2 regions of the Clostridium moutaii genome follow, and region 2 is predicted to be linked to the other one. Evidence: a T-box and tRNA genes for the amino acid it is inferred to sense, from the RefSeq annotation. Region 2 holds a T-box; the other holds one or more tRNA genes.
What was found. A T-box is a leader RNA that pairs with one kind of tRNA and senses whether it is charged. The one in region 2 lies ahead of asnS (asparagine--tRNA ligase), so its partner is inferred to be a tRNA-Asn.
Positions count from the first base shown of each region.

Region 1: it encodes a tRNA-Asn, which carries the amino acid that the T-box ahead of asnS (asparagine--tRNA ligase) is inferred to sense. The anticodon was not compared.

Region 1 covers NZ_JBGEWD010000029.1:5,288-21,111, reverse strand. The annotation lists gene AB8U03_RS17370 (amidohydrolase) at 251-1,396, shown strand; gene AB8U03_RS17365 (methionine ABC transporter ATP-binding protein) at 1,532-2,560, shown strand; gene AB8U03_RS17360 (methionine ABC transporter permease) at 2,561-3,214, shown strand; gene AB8U03_RS17355 (MetQ/NlpA family ABC transporter substrate-binding protein) at 3,238-4,077, shown strand; rRNA gene rrf (5S ribosomal RNA) at 4,240-4,356, shown strand; tRNA gene AB8U03_RS17345 (tRNA-Ile) at 4,364-4,440, shown strand; tRNA gene AB8U03_RS17340 (tRNA-Ala) at 4,444-4,519, shown strand; tRNA gene AB8U03_RS17335 (tRNA-Asn) at 4,577-4,651, shown strand; gene fusA (elongation factor G) at 4,847-6,937, shown strand; gene AB8U03_RS17325 (hypothetical protein) at 7,056-7,295, shown strand; gene AB8U03_RS17320 (histidine phosphatase family protein) at 7,387-8,019, shown strand; gene AB8U03_RS17315 (CtsR family transcriptional regulator) at 8,191-8,673, shown strand; gene AB8U03_RS17310 (UvrB/UvrC motif-containing protein) at 8,734-9,282, shown strand; gene AB8U03_RS17305 (protein arginine kinase) at 9,285-10,322, shown strand; gene AB8U03_RS17300 (ATP-dependent Clp protease ATP-binding subunit) at 10,343-12,781, shown strand; gene radA (DNA repair protein RadA) at 13,051-14,406, shown strand; gene disA (DNA integrity scanning diadenylate cyclase DisA) at 14,421-15,485, shown strand; gene AB8U03_RS17285 (DUF1573 domain-containing protein) at 15,523-15,824, opposite strand, start outside.
Region 2 covers NZ_JBGEWD010000010.1:80,038-95,861, forward strand. The annotation lists gene AB8U03_RS11465 (S8 family serine peptidase) at 1-1,039, opposite strand, end outside; gene AB8U03_RS11470 (selenium metabolism-associated LysR family transcriptional regulator) at 1,144-2,043, opposite strand; gene AB8U03_RS11475 (DMT family transporter) at 2,140-2,571, opposite strand; gene AB8U03_RS11480 (dUTP diphosphatase) at 2,787-3,269, opposite strand; gene AB8U03_RS11485 (TM1266 family iron-only hydrogenase system putative regulator) at 3,520-3,765, opposite strand; gene asnS (asparagine--tRNA ligase) at 3,802-5,193, opposite strand; T-box leader at 5,255-5,503, opposite strand; gene AB8U03_RS11495 (DUF4434 domain-containing protein) at 5,630-7,444, opposite strand; gene AB8U03_RS11500 (XdhC family protein) at 7,582-8,391, opposite strand; gene yqeB (selenium-dependent molybdenum cofactor biosynthesis protein YqeB) at 8,360-9,208, opposite strand; gene mocA (molybdenum cofactor cytidylyltransferase) at 9,221-9,796, opposite strand; gene yqeC (selenium cofactor biosynthesis protein YqeC) at 9,822-10,544, opposite strand; gene AB8U03_RS11520 (sigma-54-dependent Fis family transcriptional regulator) at 10,910-12,664, shown strand; gene dpaL (diaminopropionate ammonia-lyase) at 12,862-14,073, shown strand; gene xdh (selenium-dependent xanthine dehydrogenase) at 14,234-15,824, shown strand, end outside.

The sequences.
Region 1 (15,824 bases), on a different contig from region 2:
GAGAATCCTAGATGATGTGAATGGATATGAGAGGTTTTTTGAATTTGCACTTGGAGTTTAGAAGTCGATATTGTAGGCTTCTACGTTATCATACGTTATAATGGCAGAGTATTATCGGCTAATTAGTTGAAGTACTTTATAAGGTATAAATCGTGAGGTTTATATGAAGTTGGGTGGATATCACGAAGGCTTTCGTCCCTTTTTAAGGGGAGAAAGCCTTTTTTTATTGTAAAAAAGGAGTCTTGCTATTATGTCACAAAAAGAATTTGAGAAGAGATTGAAACAAGTATTTGAATACTTTCATCAGACACCAGAATTATCTTATAAAGAATATAGTACCACTAATAAATTGGAGGAGCTTCTTAAAGCGGAGAATATAGATATACTTGATTTACCACTAAAAACAGGTATTGTAGCTGAAATTAAGGGAAAAAAAGATGGACCTATAATTGCAATAAGAACAGATATAGATGCTTTACCTATTACTGAAGAAACAAATTTGTCATATAAATCTAAAAATCTGGGTAAGATGCATGCTTGTGGTCACGACTTTCACATGACAACTATACTTGGAGCTGCATATCTATTAAAAAGGGATGAAAAGAATCTTCAGGGAACTGTTAGAGTTGTATTTCAGCCTGCTGAAGAATCTAGCCATGGTGCGGAGGAAATTATTAAAACTAAGGCTCTGGAAAATGTTCAAGCAATATTTGGCTTACACACTGCTCCAGATTTGGAGGTAGGGACACTTGGAACAAATGTAGGTCCCCTGACGGCTGCTGTTGATAGATTTGAGATTGAGGTTACAGGTGCAGGTACACATGCAGCACACCCTGATTTAGGTATAGATCCTATAGTTGTCATTTCAAATATAGTAACGGCATTACAGACAATTGTGAGTAGAAATATTCATCCTTTTAATCCAGCAATAGTGAGTGTAACTCATATAGAAAGCGGACATACATGGAATGTAATACCTGAGAAGGCTTATATTGAGGGCACGGTGAGAACACTTAATGAAAAAGATAGGAGTTTGATACCAAGGAATATAAAAACACTTGCACAAAACATTGCTAAGTCTTATGGTGCTAGGGCTGATTTTAGATGGCATGAAGGACCTCCAGCAACCAATAACGACAAAGTGTGGACAGAAGTGGCAATTAGGGTTGCCAAGGATACTGGCTATAAAGTGAAAATTATACCTCCTAAACTTGGAGGAGAAGATTTTGCCTATTATCAGAAAAAATTGCCAGGTGCTTTTGTAGATATAGGGGTAGGGATAGGCGAGTCTCTTCATAGTCCCAAATTTAGGGCAGATGAGTCGGCTCTCCTAAAAAGCTCAGAATATTTTAGAAACCTTGCAGAGCAGGCACTGATTATAATAAAGGAAGGTTAAGTATTTTATCCGATGGTTACCATTGATAGCACCTTCAACTTTTTTGAAGTGGGGAATAAGCAATGCTGCACCCTTGGATAAGTTTGGACCTAAGTAAGAATCATTTGATAAGATTTTGTAGGGAGGATTCCTTAAATGATTGATTTAAAAGATGTATACAAAACATTTGATCAAAATGGGACAAAAATCGAGGCCCTGAAAGGGATAAATATAAATGTGGATAAAGGAGATATATATGGAGTTATAGGATTTAGTGGAGCAGGAAAAAGTACACTTTTAAGAATGGTTAATTTTCTTGAAAGGCCTACTTCTGGGACTGTAATAGTTAATGGAAAGGATATTGGAAAACTCAATAAAAAGCAGCTTATAAATATTAGAAAACAAATAGGCATGATATTTCAACACTTCAATCTTTTGAATTCTAAGACTGTATTTGATAATGTGGCTATTCCATTAGTTCTTGATCACACACCTAAAAATAAGATATCAAAAAGGGTGGAAGAGCTTCTTAACTTTGTAGGACTGGAAAAAAAATCAAAGAGTTATCCTGATGAACTGTCAGGTGGACAAAAGCAAAGAGTGGGTATTGCAAGAGCGCTTGCAACAAATCCTCATATACTCTTATGTGATGAAGCTACATCGGCTTTGGATCCGCAAACCACTGAATCAATACTTGAACTTTTAAAAAAGGTAAATCAAGAATATAATATTACAATTTTATTGATAACTCATCAGATGAATGTAATACAAAAAATTTGCAATAAAGTGGCTGTAATGGAAAAAGGTAAGATAATTGAAAAGGGAAGGGTAATAGACGTATTCGGAAATCCAAAGGAAAAAGTTACAAAAGATTTTGTTTATAGTGTAACTAATGATGATGTTCCCATAAGCATATTAAAGCTTCTTAAGGATAATAAGCAAGATGTGAAAAACAGAAGATTTTTAAGACTAAAATTTATAGGGAATTCTACGTTGATACCAATGATATCCATAATAACAAAAAAATTTAATGTTGAAATAAATGTTCTAAATGCAAGTGTAACAGAGCTTCAGGATACACCTATGATAAATATGATAATAGAATTTCAAGGTGATTGTGATTTAGTTAAAAAAATCAGTGAATATATTAAAAATCAGGATATTTTTGTAGAGGAGGTGGTATAAATGCAGACCATAGATATGTCTCAAATTTACACCGCAATATTGCAGACCTTATATATGATTTTCATACCTCTGTTGATAGGCTCTATCTTAGGAACTGTTTTAGGAATATTAATGGTGACAACAAGGCCTGGAGGAATATTAGAGAATAAATATCTCTACAATATTTTGAATCCTATTGTAAATATATTTCGTTCTTTGCCTTTTATAATTTTGATGGTTGCAATAGTACCTTTTACTAAACTTATAGTTGGATCATCTATAGGTACAAGTGCTGCATTGGTACCTCTTACCGTCTTTATTATTCCGTATATTTCTAGGCTTGTAGAAAACTCACTTCTAGAAGTAGATAGTGGGACTATAGAAGCTGCAGAAGCAATGGGAGCAACATCTTTTCAGATAATATGGTACTTTTTACTTCCGGAGGCTATGGGATCACTTGTTCTGTCACTTACTACTGCAACAATAGGGCTTGTAGGAGCTACTGCAATGGCAGGAACTATAGGCGGGGGAGGAATAGGAGATGTAGCAATATCCTATGGATATGAGAGATTTGATACTGAAGTAATGATTATTACAGTAATCCTGCTTATAGTATTTGTTCAACTTATACAAACAATAGGTAATACGCTTTCCAGAAAAGTTAGAAGACATTAAAAAATTTTAAGGGGGAAAATATAATGATAAAAAAAATACTAAAACCTACTATAGCATTACTGCTTGTATTTATATCAGCAGTAGTTTTGGGAGGATGTGGATCAAAGAACAGTGCGGATTCCAGCACAAAGAAGGAGATAAAATTGGGAGTTTCTCCAGGACCTTACAATGATCTTTTTAATGCAGGTGTAAAACCAATTCTTGAAAAAGAAGGTTATAAAGTCACATTAGTGAATTTCTCAGATCTTCTTCAATCAGAAGTCGCATTGACAGAAGGAAGTTTGGATTTTAATGTTGCGCAGCATAATGCTTATGTTAAGGCATATAATAAGGAAAAGAAGGCAGACCTTGTGTCTATAGTAAAAATCCCCACAGTAAGGGCAGGAATTTTCTCTAATAAACACGCATCAATAAATGAGGTTAAGCAGGGAGACACAGTATTTATTCCTAAGGATCCATCAAATGCGGCAAGAGCTTATTCACTACTTGAAAAGGCAGGATGGATTAAGATAAAAGAAGGAGTAGTAAAAACTCTTGCAACTCAAAAGGACATAGTAGAAAATAAATATAATCTTAAAATAGTTGAAATGGATTCTTCACAAATACCACGTTCTCTTAATGAAGCAGATTATGCAGTGCTTCCAGGAGCTATTGTGTATATGGCAAAGATAGATGCAACTAAAGCGCTTCTCTCGGAGACGCTTGTAGATGATCTCTATATAACTGTTGCAGTAGATGGCAAGAATAAAAATGCAAAATGGGCACAGGATATAGTAAAAGCTTATAAATCACAGGAATTTAAAAACTATTTAAAGGCAAATAATTCTAAAGGATATTGGGTCTTACCAGACGATCTCAAATAAATATAAAATTCGTTAGTATTATAGTATACCAATTAAAAAAGAAGCTTTATAAAGCTTCTTTTTTAATAAATTATTCCCATAAGAAAAAATTATTTTAAAAAGGTATTGACAATAAATCAAAAGCACAGTATAATATTAAACTGTAGTGCAAATGAAAAAATATCTGGTGGTAATAACGTGAAGGTAACACCCCTTACCATTTCGAACAGGAAGGTTAAGCTTCACAGTGCCCATGGTACTGCAGGGGAGGCCCTGTGGGAGAGCAGGTCATCGCCAGGTAATATATGGATCTTTAGCTCAGTTGGTTAGAGCAACCGGCTCATAACCGGTTGGTCCGGGGTTCGAGTCCCTGAAGGTCCACCATACGGGGGTATAGCTCAGCTGGGAGAGCATCTGCCTTGCACGCAGAGGGTCAAGAGTTCGAATCTCTTTATCTCCACCAAATGAGTAACAATTCGTTACTCGTTTTTTATAGAAATTTATGTTTTGTGTGAATTATTCCGTGGTAGCTCAATGGTTGAGCATTCGGCTGTTAACCGAAGGGTTGGAGGTTCGAGCCCTCTCCACGGAGCCATTTTAATTATATAGATAGTTTAAAAGAAAACCGAAAGTCGTGCTGACTTTTGGTTTATTTTTTTATCTGTTTATTATTATGTATAGTATATTAAGTATAATCAAATTATTGTGAAAATTTATTTGATTTTAGAAGGGATTTTAATTTATAAGTAGAATATATAAATTAAGCGCAAAGTAAGAGGAGGAATTGCTTATGAAAAAATATTCAACAAAGCATTTAAGAAATGTGGGAATCATTGGTCATAGTGGATCCGGAAAGACTACATTAACAGAAGCAATACTTTACTATACAAAGGCTATAGATAGATTTGGAAAAATTGAAGATGGAAATACTGTTAGCGATTATGACACTGAAGAAAAAAAGAGAAAAATATCTTTATCTACATCAGTAGTTTCGTGTGAGCATAATGATGTAAAGATAAATTTAGTTGATATGCCAGGATATTTTGATTTTATAGGAGAAACTATGGAAGGATTAAGAGCCATTGATATAGCTATGATTGTTGTGTCAGGTGTATCTGGGATTCAGGTAGGGACTGAAAAGTCCTGGAATTATGTGAATAAAGATAATCTTCCCAGAGCTTTTTACGTAAATAAATTAGATAGAGAGAACTCCGATTTTGGGAAAGTATTGGAAGAATTAAAACAAAAATTTGGTATATCTGTGGTGCCTGTTCAATATCCTATAGGTAAAGAAAACGATTTTAGAGGCGTTGTAAATGTCATATCAAGAAAAGCTAGAATATTTGATAATAAAAGTAAATCTATGATAGAGGCAGATATACCCGAAGATATTTTAGAAAAAGTAGATGAATGTAAAAATATGATTATGGAAGCTGTAGCAGAAACAGACGAGGAGCTTTTAGACAAATACTTCAATGAAGGTACTTTAAGTGACGAGGATATATATACGGGACTAATAAATGGATGTTCAAAAGGAGATGTGGTACCCGTAATGTGTGGTTCCGCCTTAACTGGAATAGGAATAGAAACCTTAATTGAAGATATAATTGAATGTTTTCCTTCGCCTGAAAATTTAGAGTTAGTTAATGCCAAAAATATAAAAGATGATTCTGAACTTAGTGTGAGAATAAATGAAAGAGAACCTTTTTCGGCTTTTGTTTTTAAAACTATAGCAGATCCCTTTGTGGGAAAATTATCCTTATTTAGAGTTATAACCGGAAAGTTAAAATCTGATATGACAGTATATAATGTTAAAAAGAATAAAAATGAGAAAATAGGCGCTATGTATTTTCTAAAGGGCAAGCAGCAGATTCCTACCTCTGAGATAACAGCAGGGGATTTAGGTGCTGTAGCTAAACTACAATTTACAAATACGGGAGATACTTTATGTTATCCTCAGTCTTCTATAATGTTTGAAGATATTAGTTTCCCCCAACCAGTAATTTCAATGGCAGTTTTACCTAAATCTAAGAATGATGAAGATAAAATATTAAGTGGATTAAATAAGTTAATAGAAGAAGATCCCACTTTTAAGATATCAAGGGATATAGAAAATGCGGAAGCAATAATATCGGGCTTAGGCGAAACACATATTGATGTAATATCATGTAAATTAAAATCTAAATTTGGTGTAGAAGTTGTTTTGCAAGAGCCCAAGGTACCTTATAGAGAAACTGTAAAGAAAACTTCAGATGTTCAGGGAAAACATAAAAAACAATCAGGTGGACATGGGCAATATGGAGATGTAAAAATTAAATTCGAACCAAGAAGTGATGGAGAAGATAATTTGGAATTTGTAGATAAAGTAGTGGGGGGAGTAGTGCCAAGACAGTATATACCAGCGGTTGAAAAGGGATTGAGGGAATGTGTTAATCATGGAGTCCTAGCTGGTTATCCCGTAATAAGATTAAAGGCCACTTTGCATGATGGTTCCTATCATCCTGTAGATTCTTCAGAAATGGCATTTAAGGTAGCTGCTTCCTTAGCATATAAGAAGGGGCTTTTAGAAGCTGAACCTATATTATTAGAACCAATTGAACATGTGGAAATATCCGTGCCTGAATATTACATGGGAGATATAATCGGTGATATCAATAAAAAAAGAGGAAGAGTACTGGGAATGGAAAGTTCTGAAGGGCAGCAAATAATAATAGCTGAAATACCTCAAGCCGAAATGTTTAAATATGCTACGGATTTAAGATCTATGACTCAGGCTAGAGGAGATTTTACAATGAGGTTTGAGAGATATGAAGAAGTACCAAGTTCTGAGGTTAATAAGGTAATAGAAAATAAGAATAAAGTGAAAATTAAACAAGAATAAAATTAAAGAAGCTGCCTCAAAATAAAATTTGAAGGCAGCTTCTAAAATTTATGTATATTTCTATTGGTTAGAATAAATAATAATCCCATTAATAATTATTCAATTAAGGAGATAATTTATGTCTGAATATAAAATGAACATAAAAGGGAAGATTGCTTTGGAGGACTATAGCAGTATATATGATTATATGTCAATAATAGGGGAAAATGATAATTTAACTATAGAGATAAATGATGATGAAAATAAAAATAAGGAAATTATATGCAGTATGTTAAAAAATAAAAAATTTATCATCAGTTTAAATGAAGCTTATGGTGGAAAGAAATATTGTATCAAGGCATTTAAAAATATAGATTAAATTAAAAAAGTATTGTTTATATGTTATAATAAAAAATTATAAGGACTATATTGTAAATGTATGTTCAACTGTTTAATAAGGAGAGAAATGTATGATTAAATTATATATAACAAGGCATGGAGAAACGCTATGGAATACCGAAATGAGAATGCAGGGGAGGAAGGATTCACCGCTCACTGAAAGAGGAATTCAACAGGCTAATCTGTTAAAAAAAAGGCTGGAAAATATAGATTTTAGTGTAATATATTCTAGTCCGCTAGGTAGAACAGTAAAAACTTCAAAGATATTAGCAGGCCAAAGAAATATACCCATAATAAAAGATGATAGACTTATGGAAATAGACTTGGGAAAATGGGAGGGTTTTAATCAAAAGGAAATTGAAGAGAAAAATTCAAAACAGCTTCATAATTTTTGGACCAATCCCAAAATTTATGAGCCGGATAATGGTGAGAGGTTTGAGCAGGTAAGAGCACGGATAATACCTTTAATAAAAGAGGTTATAAACAAGTATGAAGGTAAGAATGTACTATTTGTGACTCACACCATAACTTTAAAGATTATAATGTCATACTTTGAAGACAGGTCTTTAGAGGAGTTTTGGAATACGCCTCATGTTCATCAGGCAAGCCTAAGTGAAGTAGATATACAAAATGGACAAGCTACTGTTATATTATACGGGGACTCATCACATTTAGGAGATGTAGAAAAAATAGAAACAGTATAATTAAAGAAATAAAATTAGAGTATATTTTAGAAAAATGGATAAAATGTCAGGTATATTAGGTATTTAACTGTAAAATACTTAATATGAACAAATACAAGAGTTGATTAAAAATAGATTTAATAATATTATTAAATAAAGGTCAAAGAAAGTCAAAGTCAAGAAGGTGATGAAATGGCAAGATTATCAGATATAATAGAAGAGTTTATAAAAGATATGTTTAATAACAGTGATGAAACTCAACTTCAAATTGGAAGAAATGATTTAGCTAACCATTTTAGTTGTGCTCCTTCTCAGATAAATTATGTTTTAACTACTAGGTTTACTGTTGATAAAGGCTATTATATAGAGAGTAAAAGAGGAGGCGGCGGATGTATAATTATAAGAAAGATGGAGTTTAACTGCAATAGAAATTTACTCAAAACTATAGTTGAAAAGATAGGAGACAGTATAACTTATAATTCTGCTGTACAACTTATAGAGGGACTGTTTGAGGAAGAAGTAATAACAGAAAGAGAAGATATGATATTAAAGACTGTGGTAAATGATAGAACATTAAATGTCTCACTTGAAAATAAGAATAAATTGAGGGCAGATATATTAAAAGCTGTTATGGTGCTTGTGTTTAATACACCTAAATTTGTTATTAATAGATAAATTTATGATATAATAAAGATATATTATAAGTGAATAAAACATATGTATGGGAGTGATAATGTGCTTTGTGATATATGTAAAAAAAATGAAGCTACAGTTCATATAACGAAAATAATAAATGGTTCTAAGCAGGATATTAATTTATGTGAAAAATGCGCTATGGAAAAAGGAGAACTTAATTTTGTACCTCAGATAGATTTCGTATCCCCATTTAGTTTTCAAAATATATTGAGTGGAATTATGGATTATATGATAAATGCTAATAATGAGCAATATAAGAGTTTTGATATATCATGTAAAAATTGTGGAACTTCCTATAGTGAATTTAAGAAAACTGGTCTTTTAGGATGTAGTGAATGTTATAAGAGCTTTAGTAGTATTCTAGGACCGATAATTAAAAGAGTTCAGGCAAATTTGGATCATACAGGGAAAATACCAAAACGAGCGGGTAAAGATATAATTGAAAAGAAAAAACTTTTGAAATTAAAAGCAGATCTTCAAAAAGCAGTATCATTAGAACAATATGAAAAGGCAGCAACAATAAGAGATATGATAAAACAGATTAACGTACAGATTAGACAAAACAAAGATGATAAAAAGGAGGGTTAGCTATGGACAATTGGATGACTACTTGTAATAATGATGAGGATTTGGTTATAAGTAGCAGAATGAGGCTGGCAAGAAATCTGGCTAAAGTTCCTTTCCCCCGTAAATTAAGTGTAGAAAAAAGTAAAGAAGTAATTAAACGTGTAGAAAATGCATTTTATGCTTCTTCTAATACTGAACAGGAATTTAGGACTAATTATTTATGGGAAAAGAATAATAATGAAAGGCAGCTTTATTTGGAAAAACATCTTATAAGTAAAAATTTAATAGACAACAGTGATAAAACGGCTTTTATTCTTAATAACAAGGAAACTGTAAGCATTATGATAAATGAGGAAGATCATGTAAGAATCCAGTGTATAACATCAGGATTAAATTTAGAAGAAGTATATGATTTAAGTGATAAAATAGATGATCTTCTGGAGGAAAATCTAGAATATGCCTTTGATGAGAAACTAGGATATTTAACAGCATGTCCTACCAATATAGGTACAGGATTGAGAGCATCTGTTATGATGCATCTGCCGGCGCTTTCCTTAAACAATCAAATGAATGGACTGTTAAATGCTCTAGCTCAAGTGGGAATGACTGTTAGAGGACTGTATGGCGAAGGTTCTAAACCAGTGGGGAATATATACCAGATCTCTAACCAGGTGACTTTAGGGCGCAATGAAGAAGAGATATTAAGTAATTTAAAGGCCATAGTTATTCAGGTTATGAATGAAGAAAAAATTTGCAGAGAAAATCTCATGAAAAAATATAAAAATGAATTAGAGGATAGGATTTACAGGGCACTTGGTATATTGAGATCAGCTGTACTTTTAAATTCAAATGAATGCCTCAAACTTTTATCTGATGTAAGATTAGGAGTTGAGATGGGAATAATTAAAGACGTGAGTAAGGTCACATTGAATAATCTTTTAGTAAATATACAATCAGCTGCAATACAGAAAGAATATGGTAAAGATTTATCAAGTAGTGAAAAAGACTTTGATAGAGCAAAACTCGTTAGAAAAAAATTAGCTGTAAATACAGTTCAATAAAGAGGAAGGTGAAATAAATTATGATGTTTGGAAGATTTACGGAAAGGGCACAAAAAGTATTGATTTATGCACAAGAAGAGGCACAGGCACTTCAACATGGGTATGTGGGAACAGAACATGTACTTTTGGGAATATTAAAAGAAGATGGAATAGCTAAAAACCTTTTGAACAATATGAGTATTACTATTGAAGCAGTAAGAAGTTTTATAGAGGAATATGAAGGTAGAGGGGAAATAGATTTATATAACAAAGAGATTCCGCTTACCCCTAGGACAAAAAGACTCTTGGAATTGAGCTTATTTGAGGCTAGAAATTTAAATCATAATTATATTAGCCCGGAGCATATTTTACTTGCGTTAATTAGAGAATCAGAGGGAGTGGCCTTTACTATCCTGAATAATTTAGGAGCTGATTTCAATAAGCTGAGAAAAGAACTTGTGGATGCACTTTCAGGAGAACAATCCTCAAATTCAAATGGAACCAAGAAAGAAAATGGGGAGCCGACTCCAACTTTGGATCAGTTTGGAAGAGATTTAACGGATATGGCAAGAGAAGGAAAATTAGATCCCGTCATAGGTAGGGACAAAGAAACTCAAAGGGTATTGGAGATATTAAGTAGAAGAACTAAAAATAATCCTTGTTTAATAGGTGATCCGGGAGTTGGAAAGACCGCTATAGCAGAGGGATTGGCAGAAAAGATAGTCTCAGCTAATATTCCAGAGCTTTTAAAAGGAAAAAGAGTGGTTACACTGGATCTTTCTTCAATGATAGCAGGTTCAAAATATAGAGGAGAATTTGAGGAAAGACTTAAGAAGGTTATGGAAGAAATAAGAAAGTCGGGTAATGTAATATTATTTATAGACGAAGTTCATACTATAATAGGAGCAGGAGCAGCAGAGGGAGCTATAGATGCTTCCAATATATTAAAGCCGGCTTTAGCCAGAGGAGAAATACAATGCATTGGGGCTACAACAATAGATGAGTATAGGAAGTATATTGAAAAGGATGCTGCCCTTGAGAGAAGATTCCAACCTATACTAGTAGGAGAACCTACTAAAGAAGAAGCGGTTTTAATATTAAAAGGATTGAGAGATAAGTATGAGGCCCATCATAGAGTAAAGATAATAGATGAAGCTATTAATGCCGCAGTAAATTTATCAGATAGATATATTACAGATAGATATTTACCGGATAAAGCTATTGATCTAATTGATGAAGCAGCTGCTAAAGTAAGGATACAAAATTTAATTGCTCCACCGGATTTAAAGAATCTGGAAGGAGAACTTGAAAAGAGAACTAAAGAGAAAGAAGATTCTATTAGAGTTCAAGATTTTGAAAAAGCAGCTAAATTAAGAGATGAAGAAAAAGAATTAAAGGATAAATTAGAGGGACTGAAAACTAATTGGAAAACTAAAAAAGAGGTATCTACCCTTATAGTGGGGGAACCACAAATTGCATCAGTTGTATCTCAATGGACTAATATTCCGGTAGAAAAGCTAACTGAAAAAGAATCAGAGAGACTTTTAAATTTAGAGGCAATTCTGCATAAAAGAGTAATAGGTCAGGACGAGGCAGTTAAGTCTATATCAAGGGCAGTGAGAAGAGCCAGGGTGGGACTTAAAGATCCTAAAAGGCCTATAGGTTCATTTATATTTTTGGGACCTACTGGTGTGGGAAAAACTGAACTTTCAAAAGCATTAGCTGAAGCCATGTTCGGTGATGAAAGCAATATGATAAGAATCGATATGTCCGAATACATGGAAAAGCATACCGTATCCAGACTTATAGGCTCTCCACCAGGATATGTAGGATATGATGAAGGCGGTCAGCTTACTGAAAAAGTAAGACGAAATCCATATTCAGTAGTATTATTTGATGAAATAGAAAAAGCACATCCCGAAGTATTTAATATATTATTACAAATACTTGAGGATGGAAGATTAACAGATGGTAAAGGAAAAACTATAAACTTTAAAAATACTATAATCATAATGACATCAAATGTGGGAGCATCTACTATAAGAAAACAAAAATCTATGGGATTTGCTTTTGCAAGTGGGAATGAACAGGAAAATCAATATGAAAAGATGAAGGATAACATAATGGAAGAACTTAAAGAGTCCTTTAGACCTGAATTTTTAAATAGAATTGATGATATAATAGTTTTCCACCAGTTACAGAAAAAAGATTTAATACAGATAGTAAAACTCATGCTAAGAGATGTTTCTACAAGACTTAAGGATCAAGATATAGAAATTAGTTTCACTGAAGATGCTCAAAAGTTATTGGCGAAAGAAGGATTCGATATAACTTATGGTGCAAGGCCACTTAGAAGGGCTATAACTAAAACTGTAGAAGATAAACTTTCAGAAGAGATGCTGAAGGGAAATATTAAAAGAGGAGATAAAGTAGAAGTAGTGGTAGATGGTGAAGAATTATCCTTCAATAAAGTGAATTAAGACTGGCCTCAATCAAGTGATTCTTGGGTTCAGGTGGAACTTGCACATAAGGAATGTTTTCATCTGAACCTTGGAAAAACTTATCCGAGTGCGTAGCAGTGCTACCCCACTTTACAAAGCTGGTGGTGTTAGCAATGATAGTCATGGGATAAAATTAAACTTTATGCTTTATGGGCATAAAGCTTAATTTTTATTGAAATTCAAATATTCTTCACAAAATCGCGTGATAATATTGTATAATTATATCTTATACGGGAGGAGATAATTGAGTGGTAAGGAAGAAAACTGTTTTTACGTGCCAGAAATGTGGATATGAATCTCCAAAATGGATGGGAAAGTGTCCTAATTGCAACAGCTGGAACAGTATGTTGGAGGAAATTAAATCTCCTCAGACAGCATCTTTTCAACATACGGGATTTAGCAGCACGCCAAAAAGTATAAATAATATAAAATCCGGTGAATATGAAAGGCTTGATACTGGTATAATGGAATTGAATAGAGTTGTTGGTGGGGGTATTGTGAGAGGATCTATTACTCTTATATCAGGCGCCCCGGGAATAGGAAAATCTACTTTGCTTTTACAAACTGCCAGTAATATTGCTGAAAAATATGGGAAAGTATTATATGTTTCAGGAGAGGAATCAGAAGAACAAATAAAAATGAGGGGCGATAGACTTGAAGCATTATCTGATGATCTCTTTATAGTTTCGGAAACTAATTTGGATAAAATAGAAGAACATATAGAGAAAAATAAACCTATATTTGTAGTTATAGATTCTATACAGACTTTATTTAAAGAATCTATTAGCTCAGCACCAGGTAGTGTGTCTCAAGTAAGGGAAACTTCTAACGATATTATGCGTATAGGCAAAGAAAATAATATATCCTTTTTTATAGTAGCTCATATTACTAAACAGGGAGAATTAGCGGGACCGAGAGTACTTGAGCATATGGTGGATACTGTGTTGTCTTTTGAGGGAGAAAGAACAGAGGAATTTAGAATACTTAGAACTATTAAAAATCGTTTTGGTACTACCAGTGAGATTGGTGTATTTGAAATGATAGAAAATGGACTCAGAGAAATAACGAATCCTTCTGCAGTATTTTTAGAGGAAAGAGCACTTCAAAAAGAAGGTTCTGTAGTTATAGGGATAATGGAAGGCAAAAGACCTATTTTAGTTGAAATACAGGCTTTAGTCAGTCAAACTAGGGCTGTTATTCCAAGAAGAACAGTAGTGGGAGTAGATATTTCCAGGTTGAATTTAATTTTAGCGGTATTAGAGAAAAAACTTAAAATACCATTTTATAATTGTGATGTTTATGTAAATGTGGTAGGAGGACTTAAAATAGATGGTACTTTTGGTGATTTAGGACTTGCGGTTGCCCTCATATCCAGTGCTAAGTCTAAAGAAATAGTATTAGATAATTTTTTGGCCATAGGTGAAGTTGGCCTTACGGGGGAGGTCAGGCCGGTATCATATTGTGGTAGAATTGTAAATGAAGCAGAAAAAATGGGATTTAAAAATATAATAGTGCCAGATAGGAATAAAGAAAAAATAAATGCTAAGGAAATAAATGTTATAGGAGTATCTTCTCTGAGAGAGGTATTAAATAAAGTTTTTTAATTAGGGTGATAATTTTGAGATTGGAAAAGGAAAAAGAACTTAAAAGCATATTGAAACTTTTAGCGCCAGGGACTCAACTTAGGGAGGGACTCAGGAATATATTAAAAGCTAAAACGGGTGGACTTATAGTTTTAGGAGACAGCGAACAGATATTAAAAGTTGTGGATGGTGGATTTGCTATTAATTCAGAGTACAGTCCGTCCTATATATATGAGCTTGCAAAAATGGACGGGGCCATAATACTTAGCAGTGATTTAAAAAAGATATTGTATGCAAATACTCAACTCATTCCGGATTCCAGCATTCCAACTTTTGAGACTGGCACGAGACATAGGACAGCAGACAGAGTGGCCAAACAGACTGGAGCCATAGTTATAGCCATTTCTCAAAGAAGAAATGTTATAACTATATATAAAGGTTATATTAAATATGTACTTAGAGATAGTAGCGTTATGTTAGGAAGAGCTAATCAGGCCCTTCAGACCTTGGAGAAATATGTATCCGTATTAGATAGAGTGGTCAGTAATCTCAATATACTTGAATTTCAAGACATAGTTACACTATTTGATGTAATGACGGCTATTCAGAGAACTGAAATGGTAATGAGAATTGTATCTGAAATCGAAATATACATATGTGAACTTGGAAATGAAGGAAGATTAATTTCAATGCAGTTGAATGAACTTATTAAGAGTATTGAGCGAGATGGCATATTGATGATAAGAGATTATTGTCAAAGCAACATGGATTATGACGATATATATAAACAAATTCAAGGAATAACTCAAGATGAATTGTTAAATCTTGATTTTATTTCTAAGGCATTAGGATATGTAGGAGTACCTCTTGTGGATACCTTAATATCACCAAGAGGATATAGAATGTTAAGCAAGATTCCTAGAATACCATCTAATGTAATAGACAATTTAGTTAAAAACTTTAAAGAGCTTAAAGGTGTTATGGAAGCATCTTATGAAGAACTTGATAAGGTTGAAGGTATAGGTGAAGCTAGAGCTAGAGCTATAAAAAATGGTCTCAGAAGACTTAGAGAACAGATTATGATAGATAATAAGCTTTAGCACAAAATAGTATATTAATATTATTTTGTGCTAAAGGCTATCTAAAAGAGTATTTACCAAGAGTATTTATTTTATCGTATTCCTTTAAAAGTATGTCATATAAATTTAAATCCAGTGCATTGCACAGGGAAGTAAGATAAAATAAATTATTACCTATCTCATCTTGTATTACATCTCTGCAATTATCACATAATGTTCCTTTTATTTGTGTGCTTAAACAGGTTTTTAAGGATTCAATATCTAGATTAGTGTTTTCAAGTGTATTCTGCTTTTTGGCACGAACTTCTATACAACCGCAATTTGTAATGGATTTTACAATTGCTCTATTTATTCGGGCAT
Region 2 (15,824 bases):
CTGCACAGGAAGTACCGGTATAACAGATATATGGATCTTCCAGAGATTTTGGATATATTTTAACTCCATTTCTTTCAGATATATATTCTGTATTAGAATTTGTAGAGCATATATTTACACAACCAGCGGTTAAATTAGGTTTTTCAATTTTGCCTACAGGTCCACAGGAAGAATAGATATATGGCTTAATAATTTTAGAGCTCGTGTCTATTCCAGCTACGGTTAAACAATTGTTAAGAATGGCTATACCTCTTATACTGCCTTGAACATTGCCACAATGTCCTGAAGGTACTACAACAGTTATATTCATCTCTACTGCCTTTTGGAAGGCCTTTTCGAATAGAGATAATATAAAATAATTGTTTACACATAATTCGAAAGGAAGACAAATTACCTTTATGTTCTCATTTTCACTTTCATTTAGGAGAAGTTGAATTGAAAATAAAATATCTGATACGAATCCTTTTCCGAGGGAATTGAAAGCCTTTATAGAGTAAATATTACTGTTTTCTGCGATACCCTTGTACACTCCACCGGATTCATTCCCATTTCCACATATAATTCCACTTATAAAAGTACCATGTCCATTATCATCGTAAGGATATTTGTATTCTCTTATTAAGTCTATAAATTTCTTGATCTTATTTTTGGGGTTTAGAAGATCAGGATGAGGATAAACACCTGAATCTACTACACCTATGCATATACCCTTTCCAGTAAGCTTATATTTCTCCTGAGAGACTATACCGTTTGAAGTAAGTATACTTTTCCCAGCACATAACAGGGCAAAACAATCATTTGAAATATGACTTACTTGGGGTAATTCTATTATCCTACTTATAGCATTAGGTGTTAAAAGAGCACCTATACAATTTATAATGGGGATAGAACGCAATACCTTTCCTTTATATGATCTTATTTTTTTTTCTATAGTTTCGGGCAGAGAATTATATTGTATTATTATTCTATAACTTTTGTATAAGTTTTTATCCATTGATGATCTTAAATTAGGTTCTAGTTTATTTTTAATGGAAAACATATCATTCCCCTTAAGATTATTTATAATATATTATAATAGTTATTATAATATATGTGCCATGGTTGAAAATAATTAAAGACGAAAGTAGTTATCTGATAATAAAATCAATCTTCCTTGATGTTAAAGGTCTTTTTGCACAAATTGAAAAATGCTTTTGCTGTTGGAGTAAGAGTCCTCTTGGAACTTAAAATTAAATATATTGATCTGTTTAGAGATATATTGTTCAATTTGCTTTCTCTTATGAGTCCCAAAGATATATAATCTCTGAATACTTGGTTTGAAACTACAGATATACCCAATCCTTTTTTTACAAATTGAACAAGTGTATCTAAATTATTTACCTCAAAATATGAATTTATATTGGAAATATTGTATCCATTTTGTTGAAGAATATCCTCAAAAGTTTTTCTAGTGGCAGAACCTTTTTCACGTAATACAAAATTATATTTAAAAAGCGAAGCTATGTCTATAATATCTGGAATATTAAGTGAAGGATGAGATATGATAACTAATTCATCCTTAGCTAATTTATAACTTTTAATTTTTTCATCATTTACTTGTTCTCCCACTAGACCAATTTCATAGTCAAATCTTATTATATTTTTAATTATCTGGGCAGAGTTTAATTCTACAACGTCAAAAGTTACATCAGGATATATGTCATGAAATTTTTTTATTAAAGAAGGAACTATAGCGTTGCAGGGTGTTGTACTGGCAGCTAATTTAAGCTTGCCGCTTATAGTTTCATTAAAGTTTACTAAGGTATGTATGGCTTTATCACGGGTGTTTAAGATTTCTATGGCAAATTTTAAAAAAGATTCACCGGCAGGAGTTAATACTACCTCCTTTGAAGTTCTGTCAAAAAGTTGTACTTTTAGTTCTTTTTCAAGAGTAGCAATATGAGAGCTGATAGCAGGTTGTGATAAAAATATGGAGTTCGCAGCCTTTGAAAAACTTTTAAACTTAGCTACATTTATAAAAGCATCTATTTGTTTAAAATCCATTTTTAAGTATCCCCCCAAAATAAGCTGTTTTATTTAATCATTTAAAGTTCCTGTATTAATTATATAGTTACCTTTAAGATTAGTCTAATATATTTATCAACCTTTCCATTTTAACACTAATATACCTATAATCATAATTATTACTCCTGCTATTTTATTTAGAGTAAAATTGATTTTGGGGGAATCAAACAGACCAAAAAAATCAATTAAAGCTGCTGCTAGCAGCTGAGATACAAGTATTATTGCAATAGAATGGGTTGTGCCCAGAGATTTAATCCCCTGCATTACAGTAAAAGTTATAATTACTCCCAGGACGCCACCAAAGAGATATAATTTTCTGCAGTGGTTTATGTTTTGAAAACTTCCTTTTCCAACTAATAAAACTATTATGAGTGTTATTATAAAACCAATACCTTGAACTATTGCATTGGTAGCCCATAGACCTATTTTTTCGCTAAGTCTGGTATTAAAGACTCCTTGAATACTCATACTTATTCCAGCTATTATTGAATATAATATGCCAAACATAAATTATCACCTTCCAAAGGTTAGTTTAACCATAACAAATTTATATTATTTAAATTTATATATCTAATAAATTCATTTATGAAACATGAAAGTATTAAAAGAAAATATTGTATAATCAACTGATTCTTAGGTTCAGGTGGGGGTTACTCATAAGCAATGGTATCCATCGAATAAAAAAATATTCTCAAGATATAAAATCTTGAGAATATTTGAGGTTAATAACATCCAGATTTTTTTATTAAAAAAGAATTATTATAATAATAAGCATTTTCTATTTCTTTTAAGGAGAAACCCAGCTTGTTTCCTAAACTTATAAAATCTTCAAATAAAGTTATGTAATGATCTTTAGAAGAAGATATTACAAAATCATTTATATCAATGTATAAGTTTAGAAATTGAGATGTTATATCATATTCATTGGGTTTTATTTTTATTGAAATATCGGTAAATCCTTTCTCAATACCTAAAGTTAACATAAAACATAGAGAATTTACATAGCTTTTTAAAATTAAGTCCTTATTTATAGTTTTATTATTACTCCAAAAATTAAAACATCGGGTTTCATTAGCCAGTTGAGCCATTTTTACTTGAAGAGCAAGGGTTTTTTTTGAAATTAAAGAGGTTTTATCAATAGAAATGCCTTTTCCAATTCTCTGATCCAAATTTTCTTGTAATTCAAATAATTTCATAAGATTCATAAATAGGCTTCCTTTCCTTTCTATATTCATGTGATTATTGAAAAAAAATTTTTATAATTACTTTTCCTATATATTATATTTTAACGAAATTTAATAAATATTGAAACAATGTGCAACCGGTTACAGTAAAAATTTTAAATATTTTTTTCAAAAATTTAATACATAAATACACAACTAATAAAACTTCTACAATTTTATGAAAAATTATAGAAGTTTTATTAGTTTAAAGGTGTCAATTTGTAAATTACATTTACTTCTTAGTTATAGCAGTCTTTACTGTTATCCCATTTATTTTCCCCAACTTCCCGGTCATGGCACTTATTTCATCCGAGCTGCCATCCACTATTGTTGATATAATGGAAACATTTCTTTCTCTATAGGGAATACCCAATCTTCCAACTATGATACTTGCAAAAGAATGAAGTATATCATTCACTATTGAGGCATTTTCAAGATCTTCTACCACTATAGCAACCACGCCAATTCTTTTATCCACAGGAGTTCCTCCTTAAATTAAATATTTATCTTCATATTAAAATTCAGCAGAACCAGTTGTCCTAGGGAATGGAATTACGTCTCTTATGTTAGACATTCCAGTCATATACATGAGTATCCTTTCAAATCCTAGGCCAAAACCTGAATGTTTTGTTTCGCCATACTTTCTAAGTTCTAAATACCACCAGTAATCTTTTTTATTAAGACCAAGCTCCTCTATTCTTCTTTCAAGTACATCATATCTTTCTTCTCTCTGACTTCCTCCAACTATTTCACCTACCCCTGGCACTAATAAATCGGCTGCAGCCACTGTCTTGCCATCCTCATTCTCTCTCATGTAGAAAGCTTTTATCTTCTTTGGATAATCAGTGACAAATATAGGTTTATTAAATACTTTCTCAGTTAAGTATCTTTCATGTTCTGTTTGAAGATCAATTCCCCATTCCACGGGATATTGAAATTTCTGCCCGCTTTTTTTGAGAATATCCACAGCTTCAGTATAGGTTATTCTTCCAAAGCTTGAGTTAGCTACGTTATCTAGTCTATCAAATAGGGTTTTGTCTATGAAGGAATTAAAGAATGACATCTCCTCAGGAGCATTTTCCAGTACATAATGTATTATATACTTTACCAAATCTTCGGCTACATCCATATAATCCTTTAGTTCGGCGAAGGCCATTTCGGGTTCTATCATCCAGAATTCAGCGGCATGCCTTGCTGTATTTGAGTCCTCAGCTCTAAATGTAGGACCAAAGGTATATACATTTCTAAAGGCTAGAGCCATGGTCTCAGCAGACAGCTGGCCGCTTACAGTTAAATTTGTTTCTTTACCAAAGAAATCCTTGGAGAAATCTACAGTTCCATCATCTTTCTTTGGTATGTTATTTAAATCCATGGCAGTTACTTTAAACATTTCACCAGCACCTTCACAGTCACTGCCTGTTATTATGGGAGTATTGGCATATACAAAATTTCTTTCCTGAAAAAATTTATGAACTGCATAAGCCGCAACAGAACGGACTCTAAATACTGCAGAGAAAGTATTGCTTCTAGGCCTTAAATGAGCTATAGTTCTTAAATATTCAAGAGTATGTCTTTTCTTTTGCAGCGGATAATCTGAGGCCGAATTACCTTCTAATACTATTTTATTAGCTCTAAGTTCAAAAGGTTGTTTTGCATCTGGAGTAAGAACCAATACACCTTCTACGGAAAGTGATGAGCTAATGGCCAATTTTGATATTTGTTTAAAGTTTTCAAGCGTATCGTCAAAGACTATTTGAATATTTTTAAAAAATGATCCATCATTTAATTCTATAAAACCAAATGATTTAGAATCTCGTATAGTCCTAATCCAACCTGAAATTTGAATATTTTTATCTGTAAATTTTTTAGTTTCTCTATACAGAGATTTTATTAATGTTGTTTCCATAATTTCCTCCTCCGTAAATATGTTATATTTTTAAATTGTTAATAAAAAAGTCTTTCATCCTCAAAGGGACGAAAGACTTTATATTCGCGGTACCACCCAATTTGTCATGAAACATGACCAACCTCAAGATAAAAAAGTGTATTTTATTATCTTTCACATTAAGGTGTTGAATACCTCTAAGCCTACTTTCCCAAAGAATTTCGGTTAGAAACTCCGAGATGTTCTTCAATATAGACTTATATTGGACTTTCACCATGACCAATTCGCTTTGAATAGTTTCTATATTTACTCTTCTCTTCATAGTTTTATAAATTTAAATGATTTTATCTATGCAAAATTATGAATCTTCATTTTAAAATTATAATGTTTATAAGATCTATTGTCAATAATTATAAAATATAAAATTTTAAATGATTCAAAAACATTTGCATTTGGATCAATTCCTTATTTCAAATTCATCTATAAAGGTATAATAATTTGGTTTAGTAACGGAAGTAAGCTTTACATATCGGGCATTTACAGGTTTATCTAAAGTGAGGTATATTGGATACTTTGAACCATGTCTGTCCGAAAAAGGTACGGAAGGTATTCTTAAAAGTCCTACTGGAGTGAAATTTATTCCATCTTTAGATACGGCAATGGAAGCTCTTTCAGGAAGTTCAGCCCAAGGTATAGGGTCTCTAAGGTAGCTTACCATAAATTGCTGTACTGATTCTATTTTGCCTAAATCTATATCTATATCTATAGGATCATTATACCATCCTACAAAAGCCTTGTCTTTTACTGAATTAACAGAGGAGTATTTACCATCCGTAAGTTTGGTAAAGCTTATGTCATTATACTTTTCATCAGGCAAAGGTATAATAGAGTAGCTGCAATTTTTAGAAACCAAATGTGGCAATTTATTGATGGCATCTACTTTAACTGCTGCTGAATTTGATGGCTTTGAAACATTACCGGAAAATCCCAGGGACTTTACTGTGTAAGTATGGAATTTTATATTTTGTTTTAATAGAGGTGTGTCTATAATAGTTTTGGAAAAATCTTTAGGGTTACCACCGTATTTTCTCTGAACCATAATTCTTGAAATCAAAATATTATCTCTATATATTTCATAACCACATATGTTATCCGTATGCTTAGGGGATGACCAGGTTATCTTAAATTTATTTTTTTCTATAATTGCCACAGCTAGGTCTTGAGGATTGTCTAATTTTTTATCAGGCAGCTTTCCTTTTTTTACATAATATGAGTATGCCTCATTAAATCCGCCGTCTATATTATCAGGACTGTAATAATGACTATAGGAAAAGCATATTATATTGTCTACACAAGGACTTTCTAATGTGAGCTGTTTTAAAAACCTATTTAGAAGTGCACTGGAGTTATTTACATAGTCAAAACTTTCGGCATTTGCCCAAAATAACATTCCCGGTTTTTTATCTACGGCTTTTCTCAGGGAAGTATACCAGGAATTAACCTCATCCAGGTTCAATCTTCCGCTGCCTACACAGTCCTGCGGACAAAATATGTCTCCACTTTTAAAATTGGTTTTTGAAAATAGATACTGCCAGTTAGCAGAATACTCTTTTGAAGTACCAGCAGATGAATTCATAAATGGAGATAATAGAACTGGTAGATGTTCCCCCTTTGAATCAAGATAATTTAAGTGAATGTTAATGGCATTGGCAAGATTACCGAATTCACTGGTTTTATTAAATCTGGCGTTGTCAATTTCATAGGGGAAGTACCACCCATAAAAAGCATCTGGATATTTAGAATGATACTTTTTATATAGATCATCAGCTATAATATTAGACCGCTCCATCTGAGAATTTAGCCAAAGATAATTATCTGCTGGTATCTGCCACCAGTCACTATTGAAATTGGGCTCTATAAAAACCTTCAGATTTAAATTTTCCGCATTTTTTAAACACAATTCTACAGGATCTACATTTCCATATATTTTTTTATATCCGGCAATATTATTTTTATAACAGGTTTCGGTTATATTTCCTTGAGTTTGAGAAACGTTTGTTATTACGATATATCTCATTTTGTTATCTTTAAGGTAGCTTAATTCCTTTTTCCAATGAGCGTTGTCCCAATGCTGTGTCATATCCAACTGTATAAAAGATCCAGTTACTATTGGATAATTTTTGCTGGATCTAAGAGGACTGTTAAAATAAATAAATGTAAAAATAAAAATTGCTATAATTAAAGTTATGGATATATGTTTTTTATTCCACATGATAATAGATTTCCCTTTCTTAATTTTAAAAATAATGAAATGTGTTCTATATTCAAATATTAACATAATAACATATAAAATAAAAAAGAGTAAACCTTTAAAAGGTTTACTCTCCTGCAAGTAAGAAAATATTTTATTTATAAGTTTATCTTTTTTATATCTTTCGAATGTTCCAGTGAACCTTTGTTTTTAACCAACAGTATTTCACTTAAAATGCTAAAAGCTATTTCCTCTGGCTTTTCTGAGGCAATATTAAGTCCTATGGGAGTATATACTTTTTCCAATGTATTTTTTGGTACGCCCTCTTCAATTAATTTATTTAGTATGAATAGGATTTTTTTAGTGCTCCCTATCATTCCCGTATAAGCGGTATCCTTTAGGACAACAGCTTTTAGCGCCTTGAAATCATCTTTATGTCCTTTAGTTACTATTATAACATAAGTTGATTTATCTATGGGGTATTTAGATAGGTTTTCACCTATGTCTCCCTGTACTATTTCATCTGAATCCTTAAAAAAGTCATCATTTGTAAACTCTTCTCTGTCGTCAAATATTGCAGTGTGAAATCCTAATAGCTTACCAAATTTAAATAGGTATTTTCCAATATGTCCTGCGCCCGCTATGATAAGCTTAGGTTTAGGTGTAAATAATTTTATAAATCCATGCAGTTCTCCTCCACATCGCGCATCTAATTCTCCATTTTCAGTTAGATTATAGGAAAATTCTTTTTGTGTATTTTCTTTTATACATTCTATAGATTTTAATATTATTTTATGTTCCATGGGTCCTCCACCTACTGAGCCTGAGATCCTTCCATCTTTCCATACTGCCATTATTGAGCCGGATTTTCTTGGAGTAGAGCCTTTTATATTTGTTATAATGGCTAAAGCCACTGGTTCTCCTCTATAAAGGCTTTCATAAATTTGCTTTAATATTTTGTCTTCCACAATAACTACCTACCTTCAATTTATTATTTTTCAGGCATAAAATAGCCTCCAATACTCCTCCTGCAATATTTCTTGCTTTATCAGAAATTGTAAAGCAATTTTTTTTCTCTGTAGCTCTCGGATCCACATCTGCTATTTTAAGTCCCTTGATTACAGTACTATTGTTTCTTATAATTCCTCTAAGCACACCAGTCAATGGAGCCTTGATTTCCACATTATCTATAATAGCTATATCAGTACCTTTTTTTACTAAATCACCAATTTCCTTAATGTTTTTTATAGTTCCATCGCAGGGGCTATATATTACTCTTTCTTTAGAAAATCCCATTATGTTCCCGGGGTATCCTGTGTTTGGCATAGCACCTCCACTATAAATAATTCTTCCTAGATTATGTCCTCTCATGGTTTCAATAACTACATTTACATCTTCACCTGCTTTAAAACCAGGACCTAAGGCTATAGTTATATCTGCCATATTTATATTTGTGCCCAAATTTTTCTTGGCCAGTATTGCATCAACCAGGATCTTAGGTTTTATGGTATTTAAACAATTACAGTGGGGATCTACAATTATAGGAATTTTATTATTTATCCATGCCTTATATATATTTTTTATGTCTTTTATATATATGGCTGTAATTCCCTCTATTGTAACTTCACCCTCATATATTGCTTCACCATAAGATACTAATCTTCTGATAGAAGTAGGCTTTTTCACTTCCAAGACCAGTACTTTAAAACCACATCTATGAAGCTTTTGGATGGTCCCTGAAGCAATATCGCCCCCTCCTCGAATTACGACAATATCAGTATACATGATAAACCACCCTTATTTTATATTTAACATAGTTTTATAATCATCTGGTGTATCAATATCGAAAATAGGATATTTATTTTTTAATTTTAAAAAGATTACTTTATCAATATTTTTATTTATTATAGATTTTCCACCAGTGTCTTCAGTTAAATTTAAAAGTTTATTTATGTAATCTTTAGAAAAAATAACAGGAGAACCAAGTTCAAGTTTAAACCTAGGTACTATAATAGAATGTTTATGAATTTTAAAACATTCTATTAAGGCATTTATAATATCCGAAGTTAACATAGGTTGATCACCTGTGAAAAACATATACCCATCAGCGGAAGGCGAATTTATAATTCCAAGCTTTATGGATTGGCTTTGTCCAATATAAGCTTTATGATTTTTTACAATTCGTAAACCTTTTTTTTCAGCCAAGTTTATCACCTGTGCATCTTTGGCGATTAAAATGATTTGTCTAAAAGTACAATTTGTTATGGCATCAATGGTATGCTCAAGCAATGGTTTACCTTTGTACGGTAGAAGCAGCTTATTAGTACCCATTCTAGAAGAATATCCTGAAGCCATTATAATAGCATTAATCATCTATAACCTCCCTTATAAATCATGATTAAAGTATTTGGTAAGTTCTGTTTTTTAAACTGCCCACGATTATCTTATTTATATAATTGTGAGCTTTAATATTTTCTGATAATATTTTTGAAAGTACTGTTAAATTTGTATCCTCAACCTTATTAATGAATAAAATTTTCTCACCTAATGCTTTTTTAAATAAACCATTAGGATGAAGTATAAGTGGGAGCAAATGATTTAATGAGACCTTTTCGTTTAAGTGAGAGTGAGTTATTTCCAAGAACTTATCTACTCTATGAATATTATTTGAATTAATTTTCTTACCTAAGCAGGTTATATCAATTATTCCCACAGTCATATTTGTGCCCTTAAAGATCACAGGTTCATTTTCCCTCCAGCCTTTAAGTGGTTTGCCTTTTGAACCATCTGCTTCTATTAGTATATAGTCAAAATCATAAAGCTTTTTTAGCAATACTTCTTCATTCAGTCCTGTTATTTTTGTCTCATTATTTATAGCATTGCCGTAAATATAAATACCTTTTTTAGAAGATGTACAGCAACGCAGAAAGTTTTTTTTACCAATGGACATAAAGTCATACTGTTTTATAGTAGGAACATAAATTTTTGTAGTAGTAGATAATAATACTTTATTGTCCGGTTTAAGTTCTTGTGCCAAATTAAACATAAAAGAGGTTTTGCCTCCAGCTCCAACTATTGATACAACACAATTTTTATATACATTTAATAAATCTTTCAACAATATTTTTAACACCCCGATTATCAGCATGGTAAATGTATATTTTGATTTTTATTAATTATAAGCAATAAGTATACCCAAAATACTGTATTTAACTATTAACATGGGGAATCATACATGGTAGGCTGAGATAAAATGAAGGGTTGTTGGTAAATTGTAAATATAAATTTACAATTATGAAAAACTACTTTATAGAAGACCTTTAACAGATTTTTATTATCAAACTGATAATTGCATATATATTTGATAAATTTAGTACTGCTATAGTGTATAATATAATTAAGTTATATTTTTAGTATAAATACATATCAAACTGATAATTTTTGCTCTATAGGAGTGGGATTTTTAGATTTGCGAGGGATTAATGTATGAGGGAAGCTTCTGTTTTAAAACAAATACAACCTACAGTTGTTAAGTATGCAAATATAATTTCAAATACAATAAATGTAGATGTGGAAATAGTGGATAAGAATTTTTTAAGAATTGCAGGTACAGGCATATATGGTGAAAAGACGGATGAAGATATTTCAACAGAAGGGTATGTATATGATCACGTTTTGAAAACTGGAGAAAGACAAATAATAGAAAATCCGGGTAAGAATTTTTTGTGTAAAAACTGTGATAATAGAAAACATTGCATTGAGAAAATGCAGGTGTCTATGCCTATAATTTATGAAAAAAAGATTATTGGGGTTATAGGATTTATATGTTCAGATGATGAACAAAAACACAGGGTAAAAAAGAATATAAAATCTTATCTGGAAATTTTAGAACAAATTGCAGATTTTATAAGTTCTAAAGTATATGCTCATTTTGAAAATAAGAGAAACAATATGATGATAAACCTTTTAAAGCAGATTATGGATTCTATGGATAAAGGTGTAGTAGTTATGAATGATAAAAATGAGATCGTCCATATGAACAGTAGTGCCATGGATCAGCTTGATGTAAATTCGGGAAGATTTAAACATAGTATACAGATAACTGCTACCAATGAGTATATAGCAGGTACGGAAGTGTATACAGTCATAATGAATGGAAAAAAGTTGTATTTAATGGGACAATTGATTCCAGTTTCTCCGAGGTTGCCTTTCTATGATAAGATATTTATATTTGATAAAATACGAAAGTTAAAGACTGAGATGTATAAAGTGGCAAAAACGCAGAAAATTAAAGTTGATGATATTATAGGAAAGTCCAAGTTGATGATTAAATTAAAAGATAAAATAAAGAAAATGGCTTTTTCTAAATCAACGGTACTTATAACAGGAGAAAGTGGTACAGGAAAAGAATTGATTGCTAAGGCTATACATTCTGAAGGTGACAGGAGAGACAAACCTTTTATAGCAATAAATTGCGGAGCCATACCAGACACTCTTTTGGAAAGTGAATTGTTTGGATATGCAAGAGGTGCTTTCAGTGGAGCAGATCCCAGGGGAAGAATAGGGAAGTTTGAATTGGCCAATGGAGGTATAATATTTTTAGATGAAATTGGAGATATGCCTTTGTATTTACAAGTTAAAATATTAAGGGTGATTCAAGAGAAAAAAATAGTCAGAATAGGATCCAATCAGCTTATGAATTTGGATATACGTGTTATAGCTGCTACTAATAGAGATTTAAAAAAGCTTATAAGGGAAAATAAGTTTAGAGAGGATCTGTATTATCGTCTTAATGTTATACCTATGGAGGTACCGCCACTTAGGTATAGGAAAGAAGACATAGAAATGCTTGCTATGAACATAATTGAAAAATATGATTATATTTTTAATAATTGTATTCATACTATTGATAATAAAGCAAAGCGGTTTTTAATAAACTATCCCTGGCCAGGCAATGTAAGAGAATTAGAAAATACTATAGAATTTATGATAAATATGTCGGATGAAAGTGGAGTTTTGACTGAGGATATGCTTCCTGAAACTATATTGAATTATAAGGAACAATTGGATGGCAATGATTCATCATGTAAATTAATAGAACCACTTAAAGAAGTTGAAAAAAAATATATATTAAGAGCTCTGGACATATATGGATCCGATACAAAAGGTAAACAAAGGGCGGCAAAAAAATTGGGTATAGGTATAGCAACCCTGTACAGGAAGTTAGAAAATATAAAGTGAATTTTTATCAGTTATCATTATGAAAAAAAATATCATAATGATAATTGATATTTTTTTTCTAAAGTATTTTGCAGTTTAGATCTGTTGGATTTTAGGTATGGATTTGTATAAAGTTCTTCTTAAATTGTTATGGAATGATTATTGCTTTTATTTTAAGTTATATAAAAAAGTTATTGCGAAGAGGAGACATAAACAAAATGGATAAGAAAATATTATGGAAAAAAAACACTATTAAAGTAGAGGAAAAAAAGTCCGTGGAATTTTTAAGTCAAAATGAAATTAAAAGGGTTAAAGAATTTCATGAAAGCTTCCCTCAATATTCAGAAACGCCTTTAGTTAATTTGGATAATCTGGCAAAGAAAATTGGAGTAGGTGGTATATATGTAAAAGATGAATCCTATCGTTTTGGATTAAATGCATTTAAAGTTCTTGGAGGATCTTTTTCAATGGGCAGTTATTTGGCTCAAAGGCTTAATAAAGATATTTCAGAACTAGGCTATAAAGAAATCACCTCTGATAAAATAAGAAAAGAGCTGGGAGAAATAACTTTTATAACTGCTACTGATGGAAATCACGGACGTGGAGTTGCATGGACAGCGTCTCAATTAAAACAAAAATCAGTTGTATACATGCCAAAAGGCTCATCTAACAATCGTTTTCAGAACATAAAAAATGAAGGGGCAGATGTTACAATTACTGATTTAAATTATGACGATGCAGTTAGACTGGCTAATAAAAATGCTGAAAAAAATGGATGGGTTATGGTTCAGGATACTGCCTGGGAAGGTTATGAAAAAATACCAACATGGATAATGCAAGGTTATGGAACTATGTCACTGGAAGCTTTGGAGCAATTGAGAAAATTAAAAGTTGAAAGACCTACTCATATATTCATACAGGCTGGAGTTGGATCCCTTGCGGGTTCAGTTCAGGGTTTCTTTGCTTCTGTATTTGGAGATGATTGCCCTAAAACAGTTGTAGTGGAAGCAGATGAAGCAGCTTGTTTATACAAATCTGCAGTGGCAAACGATGGAAAGGTAAGGTCAGTTGGTGGGGATATGCCAACTATAATGGCAGGACTTGCTTGTGGAGAAGCAAATACCATAGGCTGGGAAGTTTTAAAGTCTTATAGCAGTGAATTTGTAGCATGTCCAGATTGGGTTACTGCCAAAGGAATGAGAGTTCTTGGAAATCCATTGAGAGGAGATAATAAAGTTATTTCAGGAGAATCAGGAGCTGTTACAACAGGTCTTTTATGCTCAATAATGACAAGAGATGATTTAAAGGGACTTAGGGAAGAATTAGGATTAGATGAAAATTCAAAAGTACTTTTATTTAGTACAGAGGGTGATACGGATCCAGATAAATATAGAAAGATAGTATGGGATGGAGACTACCAGAGTTTGTAATCCATAGAGATTGTATATATAATAAGTAGTTATGAAATGAAAAATCAGCAATGAATGTTAAAAAGAGGAGAGCAATTGCAGGTATAAAATTATACTCCTCTTTTTATATATAAAATTTTATTTTGATATATTTTTTAAAGGTGTTAAAGAGGAGAATAATATGTATAAGTTCATTTTAAATGGAGTTGAAAAGGTTGTAAATGAAGATAAAAAGCTATTAGATTATCTAAGAGATAATGAAAGGTTGACGTCAGTAAAAAATGGGTGTGGTGAAGGTGCCTGTGGAGCTTGTATGGTATTAATCGACCATAAGGCTGCAAGGGCATGTCTATTTACTTTGTCTAAAGTAGAAGGCAAAAATATAACAACTATTGAAGGGTTCACTCAGAGAGAAAAAGAAATATTTGCGTGGGCCTTTTCCGAAGCTGGAGCAGTACAATGCGGATTCTGTATTCCTGGAATGGTTATAAGTGCTAAATCCCTTATAAACAAAAATTTGAATCCAACGCCTAAAGATATAAAAACAGCTATTAGTGGTAATATATGCAGATGTACTGGATATGTAAAAATAGAAAAAGCTATAAGTATGGCAGCAAAAGCTTTTAGAGAGAGAATTGAGCCCCCTAAAAGGAATTTTAAGGGACTTGTTGGAGAACGAATATACAGAGTTGATGCAAGAAATAAAACATTAGGTACAGCACAATATGCAGGAGACATGTATGTAGATGGAATGTTATATGGCTCGGCTTTAAGAAGTAAATACCCTAGAGCTTTAGTAAAGTCGATAGATACAACTGAGGCTGAGAAGTATCCTGGTGTTGAGGCAGTGCTTACAGCTAAGGATATACCAGGCGAAAGATATTCAGGTCATATAATAAGTGACTGGCCAGTTATGATTGCAGTGGGGGAAGAAACCAGATATTTGGGTGATTCTGTTGCCTTAGTTGCAGCAGAAACCAAAGAAGCTTTACAAAAAGCCCTAGATCTAATTCGGGTGGAGTATGAAGAATTAGAACCATTGATTTCTCCGGAAAGAGCTATGGAAGAAGGTGCTTCTAAGGTGCACCCTAAAGGGAATGTACTTTCAAGAGAAGTCTTGAAAAGAGGCAATGCGGATGAAGTTATATCAAAATCCAAGTATGTAGTTAACCAAAGGTATTCAGTACCTTTTACAGAACATGCTTTTTTAGAGCCGGAGTCCTCGCTGGCTATGCCTTATGGTGATGGGGTTAAAGTGTATACCGGAACACAGGGAGTATATGATGATCGTAGGGAAATCTCCAATATCTTAGGTTTGGCTCCTGAAAGAGTGAGGGTAATTAGCAAATATGTTGGTGGAGGATTTGGCGGAAAGGAAGATATGAGCGTTCAACATTATGCAGCTCTTCTAGCTTGGTATACTAAAAAACCAGTTAAAGTCACTTTAAGTCGTAGAGAAAGTATCATTATACACCCTAAAAGACATGCTATGGAAATGGAATTTACAACATCATGTGATGAGAAAGGAATTTTAACAGCTTTGAAAGCAAAGATTATATCTGATACCGGTGCCTACGCCTCTCTTGGAGGACCTGTGCTTCAAAGAGCTTGTACACATGCAGGAGGACCTTATAATTATCAAAATGTAGAGGTTGAGGGAACTGCAGTGTATACAAATAATCCTCCAGGAGGGGCTTTTAGAGGATTTGGAGTCACCCAATCTGTCTTTGCTATAGAATGTAATTTGAATTTACTGGCACAAAAAGTTGGTA